One region of the Massilia sp. LjRoot122 genome, then DNA from elsewhere that is predicted to be linked to it. Evidence: predicted binding sites of a transcription regulator. Region 1 holds the regulator's gene; each other region holds the start of a gene.
What was found. Region 1 encodes LexA, which represses DNA repair genes until DNA is damaged. Its sites were predicted from a motif close to ACTGTATNNNNATACAGT; they were not measured.
Positions count from the first base shown of each region.

Region 2: the regulator LexA is predicted to act here: its motif matches at 1,758-1,775, upstream of ACSQ25_RS01850 (putative DNA modification/repair radical SAM protein).
Region 3: the regulator LexA is predicted to act here: its motif matches at 1,573-1,590, upstream of dinB (DNA polymerase IV).

Region 1 is NZ_CAXUPB020000001.1:1,542,183-1,546,209, reverse strand. It holds gene rplI (50S ribosomal protein L9) at 1-68, opposite strand, end outside; gene rpsR (30S ribosomal protein S18) at 108-398, opposite strand; gene priB (primosomal replication protein N) at 435-725, opposite strand; gene rpsF (30S ribosomal protein S6) at 754-1,146, opposite strand; gene lexA (transcriptional repressor LexA) at 1,361-1,993, shown strand; gene ACSQ25_RS06720 (tetratricopeptide repeat protein) at 2,045-2,779, opposite strand; gene ACSQ25_RS06715 (cystathionine gamma-synthase family protein) at 2,879-4,027, opposite strand, start outside.
Region 2 is NZ_CAXUPB020000001.1:415,749-419,775, forward strand. It holds gene ACSQ25_RS01845 (M16 family metallopeptidase) at 1-1,463, shown strand, start outside; gene ACSQ25_RS01850 (putative DNA modification/repair radical SAM protein) at 1,788-3,017, shown strand; gene ACSQ25_RS01855 (UdgX family uracil-DNA binding protein) at 3,014-4,027, shown strand, end outside.
Region 3 is NZ_CAXUPB020000001.1:182,008-186,034, forward strand. It holds gene ACSQ25_RS00820 (S8 family peptidase) at 1-1,464, shown strand, start outside; gene dinB (DNA polymerase IV) at 1,609-2,721, shown strand; gene ACSQ25_RS00830 (recombination-associated protein RdgC) at 2,810-3,706, shown strand; gene ACSQ25_RS00835 (catalase) at 3,880-4,027, opposite strand, start outside.

The DNA.
Region 1 (4,027 bases):
TCCTTGACCTTGACGACGTCGCCCAGGTTGCCGACGTTAACAACTTTTTCCAAAAGGATAACTTGCATGTTCTTTTCTCCAGGATGTTCTGAACTGTACGACGCGAATTAGGCGTTGTGCAGGTCGGTGTACGGCAGCAGCGCGAGGTAACGTGCGCGCTTGATGGCGGTGTCGACCTGGCGCTGGTAGTGCGCCTTGGTGCCGGTCAGACGTGCCGGCATGATCTTGCCGTTTTCCTGGACGAAGTCCTTCAGGGTGTCGACGTCTTTGTAATCGACCTGTTCCACGTTTGCTGCGGTGAAGCGGCAGAACTTCTTGCGCTTGAACAGCGGGTTCTGCTGTTTGCGCTTGAGTTTTTCTTTAGCTTTGTTTTTGTCGAACTTTTTACCGAATGCCATTTCGAGGCTCCTGTATCTAATCTAAATTGCGCTGCGTTATGCAGCACTGAAATCAATGATGTGAAACACCAAGGCTTTGCTGTTGCGGTTTTTCCTGGCCAGGAATCCTTCGAAGCGGTAGGCGGCACCGAGTTCGGCGCTTTGCAGCCTGCCTGAAATCTCGCCCGCGCCGAGCGCAGGGATTTCAAACGCGACCTGCCTTGCCACTCCGGCCTCTACCTGTTGCGAATCGTGCATCAGGATCGCGCCCACGATAGGGACGCCGGCCGGGGTATAACGCAGTACGTCACGCTCCGCGATGGTCGCGATGAGCTGGAACTGGTTCACTGCGCTCTACGAATTCCCGAGAAAAAACTTAGGCAGCTGCGGCCGGGGCAGCGGCAGGAGCTGCTGCTTCTGCGCGGTGGCTCTTGGCTGCGTCTTCGCGCTGGACCGACTTCATCATCGGCGACGGTGCGGTTTCGGCCTTCTTCATCTTGACGGTCAGGTGACGCAGGACGGCATCGTTGAACTTGAATGCGGTTTCCAGCTCGACCAGGGTCTCGTTGTCGCACTCGATGTTCAGGCAGATGTAGTGGGCTTTCGGCAGCTTCTGGATCTGGTAAGCCATCTGGCGACGGCCCCAGTCTTCCACGCGATGGATGTTACCGCCGCGGCTGGTCACCGTGGTCTTGTAACGCTCGATCATCGCCGGGACTTGCTCGCTCTGGTCCGGGTGGACGATAAAAACGATTTCATAATGACGCATGCAACACTCCTTGAGGACGTTAAACAAATGCCCACCTCGGCGTCAAGACGAGTGTGGGAAGGGAAAGCCGGACATTATAGCCTGAAAAGTCGGCGGATGGGAACTGGACCGCATTGCACAATTTTTTTACACATTTCCCGTGTTTTCCCTTGCGCATCCGAGAATACTGTACAAAAATACAGTCTGCTCTTACAACCATTGCCGTAAAACACCCATGCTCAAGCTCACTGCAAGGCAAGAACAGATCCTGAACCTGATCAAGGAAGCGATCGAAAACACCGGCTTCCCGCCGACCCGCGCCGAAATCGCGGCCGAGCTGGGATTCAAGTCGGCCAATGCGGCCGAGGAACACCTGCAGGCGCTGGCGCGCAAGGGCGCGATCGAGATTTCGCCGGGCACCTCGCGCGGCATCCGCCTGATCGGCGCCTCGGTCGAGCAGGTGCCGATGGTCCCTGCGGCCCTGATGATGTCGCTGCCGCTGGTCGGCCGCGTGGCCGCCGGTTCGCCGATCCTGGCCCAGGAACACGTCGAAGCCACCTACTCCGTCGACGCCGCCATGTTCTCGGCGCGCCCCGACTTCCTGCTGAAGGTCAAAGGCTGGTCGATGCGCGACGCCGGCATCTGCGATGGCGACTTCCTGGCAGTCAAGAAGATCGACAGCGCCAAGAACGGCCAGATCGTCGTGGCCCGCCTGGGCGAGGAAGTGACCGTCAAGCGCTACCGCAAGACCGGCAACCTGGTCGAACTGCTGCCGGAAAACCCGGACTTCAAGGTCATCCAGGTAACTCCGGAAGACGAGTTCGCGCTGGAAGGCCTGGCCGTCGGCCTGATGCGCAGCTGGCACTGAGGCTTCCCATGAACGCTCTGGCGGCAAGCCGCCAAAGCGCTCAAGCGCGTCTTACTGGATCTTCTTGTCCGCCCAGTGCGAATCCTTCTTGGCGGACTTCACCATCTTGTTGTGCTCTTCCACATAGGCCTCGGTCGCCGAGCGCCATGCTGCAAAGTCCGCCAGCACCAGCTTCGAACTGACCTTCGCCTCCTCGCTCAGGTTTTCCTGCAGCTGCTTCAGGTAGGCCGTCGACTTCTCGGTCTCTTCCTTGTTCATCAGCTTGGCGATGTCCGCCGGAATGCGCTGGGTCAGCGGCATCGCGGCATTCAGCTTGGTGACGTACTTGTTGTAGCAATCCTGCCACGCCTGCACGGCCGCACCGATGCGGTCGATGTCCGCGTTGACCTTCGACATCGCCGGAATCCGCGGCGTCACGCAGCGGTATTCGCCCGACTTCAGGTCTTCGCCGTCATAGCCCTTGATCCAGTAGTCGATTTCCTTGCGGCGCTTGAGGCGCTGGTCCATCAGTTCCAGCGAGGCGATCGCGACCTTGTTGCCCTTGGCGGCGGCCTTCTTGAACAGCGCCTCGGCCTTCGGCTCGTCCACCTGCCCCGCTTCGCCGTACCAGTACATCTGGCCGAGCGCCTGCTGCGCCTCGGGATTGCCGGCATTCGCCAGCTTGGTATAGATCTTCAGCGCACCGGCGTAATCCTTCTTCGCGAACAGGGCATTGGCGTCTTCCAGCTCGCCGGCGAAGGCGGCGCCGCACAGCAGCAGGGATGCAAGGAACAGCTTGGTCTTCATGGGCAGATGTGGAATGAGGAAAGAAGCTTCATGATAGCGGCAACAGGCGGGCCTGCTCAACCGCTGAAACAAAACGGCAGCCTGTGGCTGCCGTTTTAATTATGCCTCGAGCGCCTGGCGGAAGTCCGCCAGCAGGTCGTCGGTGTCTTCGATGCCCACCGACACCCGGATCAGGGACTCGGCGATGCCCATGCTGGCGCGCCGCTCCGCTCCCATCTCGAAGAAGATCGTGTGCGCCACCGGAATCACCAGGGTGCGGGTGTCGCCCAGGTTGCTGGCCGGGATGCCGAGCTTGAGGCGGTTCAGGTAGTCGAAGCAGTCGATGTCCTCGCGCAGCTCGAAGCTCAACAGAGAACCACCCGCGCGGAACAGCTCTTTCGTGATGCCGTGCTGCGGGTGCGAGGCCAGGCCCGGATAATGGACTGCGGCTACACGCTCATCTGCTTCCAGCATCTGCGCCAGCGCCAGCGCGTTGGCGCTGGTGCGTTCCATGCGCAAGGCCAGCGTCTCGGCGCCGACCGCGATGTGGTGGGCCGCTTCCGGGCCGAGGGCCGCACCGAAGTCGCGCAGGGCCTTGGCGCGCAGCTGGGCCAGGCCCTGGTTGGCGGCCGGCTGCTTGCGGAAGTTCGCCGCGATATGCGGATAGGCGCTCCAGTCGAACAGGCCGGTATCGGTCAGGGCGCCGCCCAGCGCATTGCCGTGGCCGCCGATCGACTTGGTCAGCGAATTCACCACCAGGCCCGCGCCCACCGCCTTCGGGCGGAACAGGTAGGGCGTGGTCATGGTGTTGTCGACCACGTAGAGGATGCCGCGCTCACGGCACAGCTGGCCGATGCGCGCCAGGTCGGCGACCTGGGTGCGCGGATTGGCGATGGTCTCGACGAAGACCATGCGCGTGTCCGGCTTCAGAGCCGCTTCGACATTGGCGACATCGGTCGCGTCGACGAAATCGACGCCGACGCCCTGCCCCGCCACCGTCTGCCACAGGCTGTTGGTATTCCCAAACAGGAAGGAGGACGAGACGATGTGGTCGCCCGCGCGCAGCAAGGCCTGGAACAGCGCGCCGATGGCGCCCATGCCGGTGGCGAAGCACAGGGTGCCGACACCGTCTTCCATCTTGGTGATCTTGTCCTCGAGCGCGCTCACCGTCGGGTTGCCCTGGCGGCCGTAGCGGAATCCCGGCTCCTTGCCCTGGAAGACCGAGGCCAGCTGGCGCGCGTCGTTGTAGCCGAAGGCCACCGAGGTGTG
Region 2 (4,027 bases), 1.1 Mb from region 1:
ACGTGAAGACGGCCGCCAACCGCTGGCTGCGCGCCAACCACTACACGATGACGGTGCGTCCGTCGTCCAAGCTGGCCGCGGCCAAGTCGACGCTGGACCGCAAGAAGCTCCCAGGCCTGGGCGAGGCGCCTGATGTGAAGTTCCCGGCGCTGCAGCGCGCCCAGCTGAAGAACGGCCTGAAGGTCGTGCTGCTGGAGCGCCACTCGGCTCCGATCGTGAACGTCTCGCTGGCGGTCGATGCCGGCGCGGCCTCGGACACCGCCGCCAAGGCCGGTGCCGCCTCGCTGGCGCTCGACCTGCTGGACAAGGGCACCAAGACGCGCGACGCCTTCGCCCTGTCGGACGCGCTGGAAAACCTCGGCGCGCGCCTGTACACCGGTACCGGCCAGGACCAGTCGCTGGTGCGCCTGCAGGCGACCTCCGCCAACCTGGCGCCCTCGCTCGCCCTGATGGCGGAAGCCGCGCTGACCCCAGCCTTCCCGCAGGACCAGTTCGCCCTGTCGAAGAGCCGCCGCATCGCCGGCATCGCCCAGGAAAAGGCACAGCCGAACAGCCTGGCCCTGCGCCTGGTGCCCTCGGTGCTGTACGGCGCCGAGCATGCCTACGGCAAGCCCGCTTCCGGCTTCGAGGCCAGCGTGCAAAGCCTGACCCGCGACGACCTGATGGCATGGCACGCCGCCTGGTTCAAGCCGGGCAGCGCCACCATCGTCGTCGCCGGCGACACCAGCATGGACAAGCTGCTGCCGGCGCTGGAAGCGAGCTTCGGCAAGTGGCAGCAGGGCACGGCACCGAGCAAGAAGATGACGACCGTGCCGGCGACCCAGGGCAAGCGCCTGATCCTGGTGGACAAGCCGGATGCGCCGCAGTCGACCATCGTCGCGACCCACATCTCGCATGCCTATGGCCAGCCGGAAGACCTGGCGATCGAGCCGGTGATGGTGAACTTCGGCGGCATGGCGACCTCGCGCCTGAACCGCAACCTGCGTCTCGACAAGCACTGGAGCTACGGCACCCAGGCACGCCTGACCGAAGTGCGCGGCCAGCGTCCGTTCTACATCATTGCGCCGGTACAGACCGACAAGACGATCGAAGCGATGCGTGAAGTGCAGAAGGAACTGCGCGGCGTGGCCGGCGAGCGTCCGCTGGTGGGCACCGAGTACGAGAGCATCATGCGCAGCATGACCTCGCGCCTGCCGGGCCGCTACTCCACCCTGGCCGCGCTCGAATCGGCCGGACTGGAGGCCGTGAACCTGGGCCTGGCCGACGACTACTGGAGCAAGTACGCGTCGAACGTGCGCGCGCTTACGCCGGAGCAGCTGGGTGCTGCGTCGTCGAAGTTCATCAAGCCGGACGAGGCGGTGTGGATGGTAATCGGTGACCTGCGCAAGATCGAGGCGGGCGTGCGCTCGCTCGGTTGGGGCGAGGTGACCGTAGTGGATGCGGATGGCAAGCCGATTCGCTGATGTGAGCTGATTTTGTTGTAACGGGAAGCCCGGTTTTCAACCGGGCTTTTTTTACGCTAATGGCTGAGCGACGGAATTGGGTTCCGGCCTTCGCCGGAACGACGGTTTTCAGGCTAACAAATCAAGTTAGCGTCAACTCTTCAGTTAGCTTTGAAACCGTCATCCCGGCGAAGGCCGGGATCCAAGTTTGCATGCCCACCGACCCGCCTCCTTACACTATCTGTCCCAGCTTTGAACCGCCAAAACCCTGCACACTTGACCTTCAAGGTCCTGTGCATACGCGCGCGATAGTATACTGTATGCCCATACAGTTCAGAGCGTGCGATGGAACTCAACGACAAACTGGAAATCCTGGCCGACGCCGCGAAATACGACGCGTCCTGCGCCAGCAGCGGTGCGCCGAAACGTTCGTCCGAGGACAAGGACGGCTTCGGCGCCACCACCGGCATGGGCATCTGCCACAGCTACACGCCGGACGGTCGCTGCGTCTCGCTGCTGAAGATCCTGCTCACCAACTTCTGCATCTACGACTGCCAGTACTGCATCAACCGCCGCAGCTCGAATGTGCCGCGCGCCCGCTTCTCGGTCGAGGAGGTGGTCAAGCTCACCCATGACTTCTACGTCCGCAACTACATCGACGGCCTGTTCCTGAGCTCGGGCATCATCCAGTCCGCCGACTACACCATGGAGCAGCTGGTGGCCGTGGCGCGCCAGCTGCGCGAGGTGCACGGCTTCCGCGGCTACATCCACCTCAAGACCATTCCGGATGCCGACCCGCTGCTCATCGAAGAAGCGGGGCGCTGGGCCGACCGCCTGTCGGTCAACATCGAGCTGCCGACCCACGACAGCGTGACCCGCCTCGCGCCCGAGAAAAACGTCCACACCATCAAGCTGGCGATGGGCTCGATCCGGCGCAAGCTCGACGAAAAGGCCGAGGAGCCGAAGGCGCCCAGCTTCGCGCCGGCCGGCCAGAGCACGCAGATGATCGTCGGCGCCGACGCCAGCGACGACCACACCATCCTCAACACCGCCGAGACCCTGTACGGCAGCTACAAGCTGAAACGGGTGTACTACTCGGCCTTCAGCCCGATTCCGCAAAGCCCCAAGAGCGTGCCGGCGGCGCCGCCGCCGCTGCTGCGCGAGCACCGCCTGTACCAGGCCGACTTCCTGCTGCGCGGCTACGGCTTCACGGCGGGCGAGCTGATGCCCACCTCCGGCAACCTGGCGCTCGACGTCGACCCCAAGCTGGGCTGGGCACTCAGCAACCGCGAGCACTTCCCGCTCGACCTGAACCGCGCCGACGAAAGCATGATCGCGCGCGTGCCGGGCATCGGCATCCGCAACGCGAAACGCATCGTGGAGCTGCGCCGCCTCCGGCGCATCCGCTGGGAAGACCTGTCGCGCCTGCGCTGCAGCATGAAGAAGCTGGCGCCCTTCATCGTCACGGCCGACTACAAGCCGGTGCAGGGCGCGGCCAGTTCCCACCTCCTCCGGCGCCACCTGGCCGATGCGCCCGAGCAGATGAATTTGTGGCCGGAATTGCAGGCCGCATGATCCAGGCGCCACAGGTGGCGAGCTTCGAAGAGTGGCGCACGGCCGCGCGCGACCTGCTGCGCGCCGGCGTGCGGCCAGAAGCGGTCAACTGGGGCGCGCCCGAGGGTGGCGACCTGTTCTCGGGTGCGCCGACGCCGGCGCCGGCGCAGCATAATGCGGACATCACGACACAAGCACCGCATGTGCCACGATCCTTGCTCGAGATGCTGCAGAAAGCCGCCTGCTTCCGCGCGCCCGACCGCTGGGCTTTTCTCTACCGGGTGCTGTGGCGCTGGACGCAGGGCGAGCACGACGTGCAGTCGCCCGCCGACCCGGACGGCAGCCGCCTGCACGGCATGGTCAAGGCGGTGCGCCGCGAGGAGCACGACATGCATGCCTACATCCGATTCCGCGAGCGCCCGCTAGATGCCGGCCCGCCGCGCTTCGTCGCCTGGTTCGAGCCGCGCCACGAGGTGCTGCCCCAGGTGGCCGAGCATTTCGTGGCCCGCATGGGCAAGCTCAGCTGGATGATCGCCACGCCCGAGGCCAGCGTGCTGTGGGATGGCCAGGCCCTGCACCACACCGGCCCGCTGATGTCGAGCGCCGCCGATCTGGACGACGCCGGCGAAGCGCTCTGGCTCACCTATTACCGCAGCATCTTCAATCCGGCCCGGGTCAACGCCCAGCTGATGCAGAGCCATATTCCCTCGCGCTTCTGGAAGAACCTGCCGGAAGGCGCGATCGTGCCTTCGCTGGTGAGCCAGGCCGAGCTCGGGGCGCGCAAGATCGGCCAGGTGCAGGCGGTGGGACGGCGCAGCGGCGCCACCATCCCGATCAGCGCCGAAGCCGCGCAGCCCGACCGCGAGCAGCCCTCCAAGCTGGACGAATGCCGGCGCTGCGAGCTGTGGCAATACGCTACCCAGGCGGTCGGCGGCGAGGGAGCAAAGCGGGCGCAGATCATGGTCGTCGGCGAACAGCCGGGCGACCAGGAAGACCTGGCCGGCAAACCCTTCGTCGGACCGGCCGGCAAG
Region 3 (4,027 bases), 1.4 Mb from region 1:
GCTGCCGAAATGATGGCACGCGACCCGAACATCGAATACGCCGAGCCGGACCGCATCATGAGCCACATGGCGACGGCGAATGACCCGTACTACGCCCAGCAGTGGCACTACACCGACGCCACCGGCGGCCTGCGCCTGCCGACCGCCTGGGACAAGTCGACCGGCACCGGCGTGGTCGTGGCCGTGATCGACACCGGCTACCGTCCGCACGCCGACCTGAGCGGCCAGTTCCTGGCAGGCTATGACTTCATCAGCACCGCCGCTGTCGGCAACGACGGTAACGGCCGCGACAGCGATGCGAGCGATCCGGGCGACTGGGTGGCCGCGGGCGAATGCGGCACCGGCTCGCCGGCGTCGGGCTCGAGCTGGCACGGTACCCACGTGGCCGGCACCGTGGCCGCCAAGACCAACAACAGCCTGGGCGTGGCCGGTGTCGCATACAACGCCAAGATCGTGCCGGTGCGCGTGCTCGGCAAGTGCGGCGGCTACACCTCGGACATCGCCGACGCCATCACCTGGTCGTCGGGCGGCACCGTGACCGGCGTGCCGGCCAACGCCAACAAGGCGAAGGTGCTGAACATGTCGCTGGGCGGCACCGGTGCCTGCGACGCCACCACCCAGACCGCGATCAACGGCGCCCGTTCGCGCGGTTCGGTCGTCGTCGTGGCGGCCGGCAACGACAACATGAACGTCAGCAACGCCAGCCCGGCGAACTGCTCGGGCGTGATCGCCGTGGCAGCCACCGGCAAGACCGGCGGCCGTGCTTCGTACTCGAACTACGGCACCCTGGTCGACGTGGCGGCCCCTGGCGGCGACGGCAGCTACAGCGTAATCTCGACCCTGAACGCGGGCACCAGCTCGCCGGGCGCCGACAACTATGCCGGCTACCAGGGCACCTCGATGGCGACCCCGCACGTGGCCGGCGTGGCTGCGCTGATGTTCGCGGCCAAGTCGACCCTGACCGTGGACCAGGTCGAGAGCATGCTGAAGTCGACCGCGCGCGCCTTCCCGGCAACCTGCTCGGGCTGCGGCACCGGCATCGTGGACGCGACCGCGGCAGTGGACGCTGCGATCGGCGGCGTCACCCCGCCGCCCGCTCCGACCATCGCTGAAACCGAGTCGAACAACACGCTCAGCACCGCCAACCTGATCTCGACCAGCGGCACCACCGTGAACGGCGTCATGTCGACCTCGACCGATACGGATTACTTCCGTGTCGATCTGCCTGCAGGCAAGACCCTGAGCGCGACCATGACCCCGAACAGCACCTCGGACTACGACCTGTACATCTACAACAGCGCGGGCACCCTGCTCAGCCGTAGCGAGAACGGTACCGGCGCGGTCGACAGCGCTACTTCGGCCAACACCGGCACCACCACTGCGAGCCGCTACGTGCGCGTGGTGTACTACAGCGGCGGCACCGGCGCGACCAGCGGCAAGTACACCCTGAAGGCGAGCTGGTAAGTCATAGGACGAAGCGGCGCACTCCCCTGCGCCGGCTTCATCCGGGGAACGCGCGGCTTGCCGCGCGTTCTTTTTTGGCGCCTTGCAATAACTCGACTTTCGACGGATACTGTATGGAATGACAGTAGTCGGCTCCGCCGTCACGTGAATCCCCCGCTCCGTAAAATCATCCACTGCGATTGCGACTGTTTCTACGCATCGGTCGAAATGCGCGACGACCCCTCGCTGCGCGGGCGCCCGCTCGCCGTCGGCGGCCGTCCCGACCAGCGCGGGGTGATCGCGACCTGCAATTACGAAGCGCGCCGCTTCGGCATCCACTCGGCCATGGCGACGGCCCAGGCCATGAAGCTGTGCCCGCAGCTGCTGGTGATTCCGCCGGCAATGGAAAAGTACCGCATCGCCTCGCGCCAGATCATGGACATCTACCGCGACTACACCGAGCTGGTGGAACCGCTCTCGCTCGACGAGGCCTACCTCGACGTCAGCGATTCGCCCCATTGCAAGGGCAGCGCCACCCTGATCGCCCAGGAAATCCGGCAACGCATCTTCGAGACCGTCGGCATCACCGCCTCGGCCGGGGTGGCGCCGAACAAGTTCGTGGCCAAGATCGCCAGCGACTGGAACAAGCCGGACGGGCTGTTCCTGGTGCGGCCGGAAGAGGTGGACGCCTTCGTTGCCGCCTTGCCGGTCAAGAAGCTGTATGGCGTCGGCAAGGTGACGGCCGAGAAGATGAGCCGGCTCGGGCTGCAGACCTGCGCCGACATGCGCAGCTGGAGCATCGAACGCCTGACCGAGCACTTCGGCAGCTTCGGTTACCGCCTGCACAAGCTCTGCCGCGGCATCGATGACCGTGAAGTCAACACCTCGCGCGAGCGCAAGTCGATCAGCACCGAGGAAACCTACACGCCCGACGTGCCGAACCTGGACGCCTGCCTGAAGCTGCTGCCGGATTTATACGAGCACCTGCTGGGCCGCATCAAGCGCAACGGTGCTGAAAAATTCATCAACAAGCTCTTCGTGAAGATCAAGTTCTCGGACTTCCAGCAGACCACGGTCGAGTGTGTTGGCTATGCGCCACATATCCCGACCTATGCGCGCCTGATGGAAACCGGCTGGGCCCGTCATAGCCGTCCGGTGCGGCTGCTGGGCGTCGGCGTGCGGCTGGGCGACACCGAGACGGTCGAGCAACTGCGCCTGTTCGATGACGCCATGCCGGCGGCGATCGTCGAGGCAGTTGGCGACTCGGCAACAGATTAATTTTTTCCCTTAACGGCTGGCTGCAATTGCTCTCTGGCAGCGTAGAATGTCGTTCCCTTGAAATACTGAAACAATCGGATAACAGCGTATGTGGTTCAAGAATCTCCAGATTTACCGCCTGCCCGCTCCTTGGGCATTCAACCCTGAACAGATGGAAGAAGCACTGCAGTCGCAGGCTTTCACGCCCGCGAGCAGCAATGAGCTGCTGCGCCAGGGCTGGGATTCGCCACGCGGCAATGGCAAGCTGGTGCACGTCGTCAACAAGCAGATGCTGATGATGCTGGGCACCGAGAAGAAGCTGCTGCCGAGCTCGGTCATCAACCAGGTCGCCAAGGCCAAGGCCGCCGAGCTGGAAGAGCAGCAGGGCTTCCCGCCGGGCAAGAAGGCGATGAAGGAACTGAAGGAACGCGTGGCCGACGAACTGCTGCCGCGCGCCTTCTCGATCCGCAGCAATGTCTGGGTCTGGATCGACCCGGTCAACGGCTGGCTGGTGGTCGATGCCGCCAGCCCGTCGAAGGCGGACGACGTCATCAAGCTGCTGCTCAAGGCGGTCGACCGCCTGCCGCTCGAATCGCTGCGCGTGCAGCGTTCGCCGGTGGCCGTGATGACCGGCTGGCTGGAAGCGGACGAAGCGCCTTACGGCTTCACGATCGACCAGGACACCGAACTGCGCGCCACCGGCGAAAGCCGCGCGGCCGTGCGCTACGTGAAGCACACCCTGGAACCGGACGACATCCGCCGCCACATCGCCGCCGGCAAGCAGTGCACCCGCCTGGCCATGACCTGGACCGACCGCATCAGCTTCGTGCTGACCGAGTCGCTGGCGATCAAGGGCATCAAGCCGCTGGACGTGATCAAGGAAGGCGAAGCCGTCACCTATAGCGATGATGAGCGTTTCGATAACGACATCATGCTGATGACGGGTGAACTGGCCAAGCTGATGGCGGATGTGGTTGAAGCCTTGGGTGGCGAAGCCAAGGCCTAAGCAGGCCACCAGCGCTCATTATTTGAGTTAGCACGTCGTTCCGGCGAAGGCCGGAACCCAAGTTTGCATGCGTTTCGATAGCGCATGCAAAATTGGATCCCGGCCTTCGCCGGGATGACGGTCTTTAGGTTACAGGCAAGTGTAGTTTTAGTAGCGGTTCAAAGTCTTCTGAACTACTTCTCCCCCACCATCTCCTCACTGGTCGACGGCTCATCTCCCTGTTCCGCCCGGCCATTCGAATAGGTCGGCCCCGCCCGGTTCTGGTGCGGGGCCGGCTTGCCCGGCAGCGGCGGCAAGGCCTTGGCCTGTTCCAGGTCGATC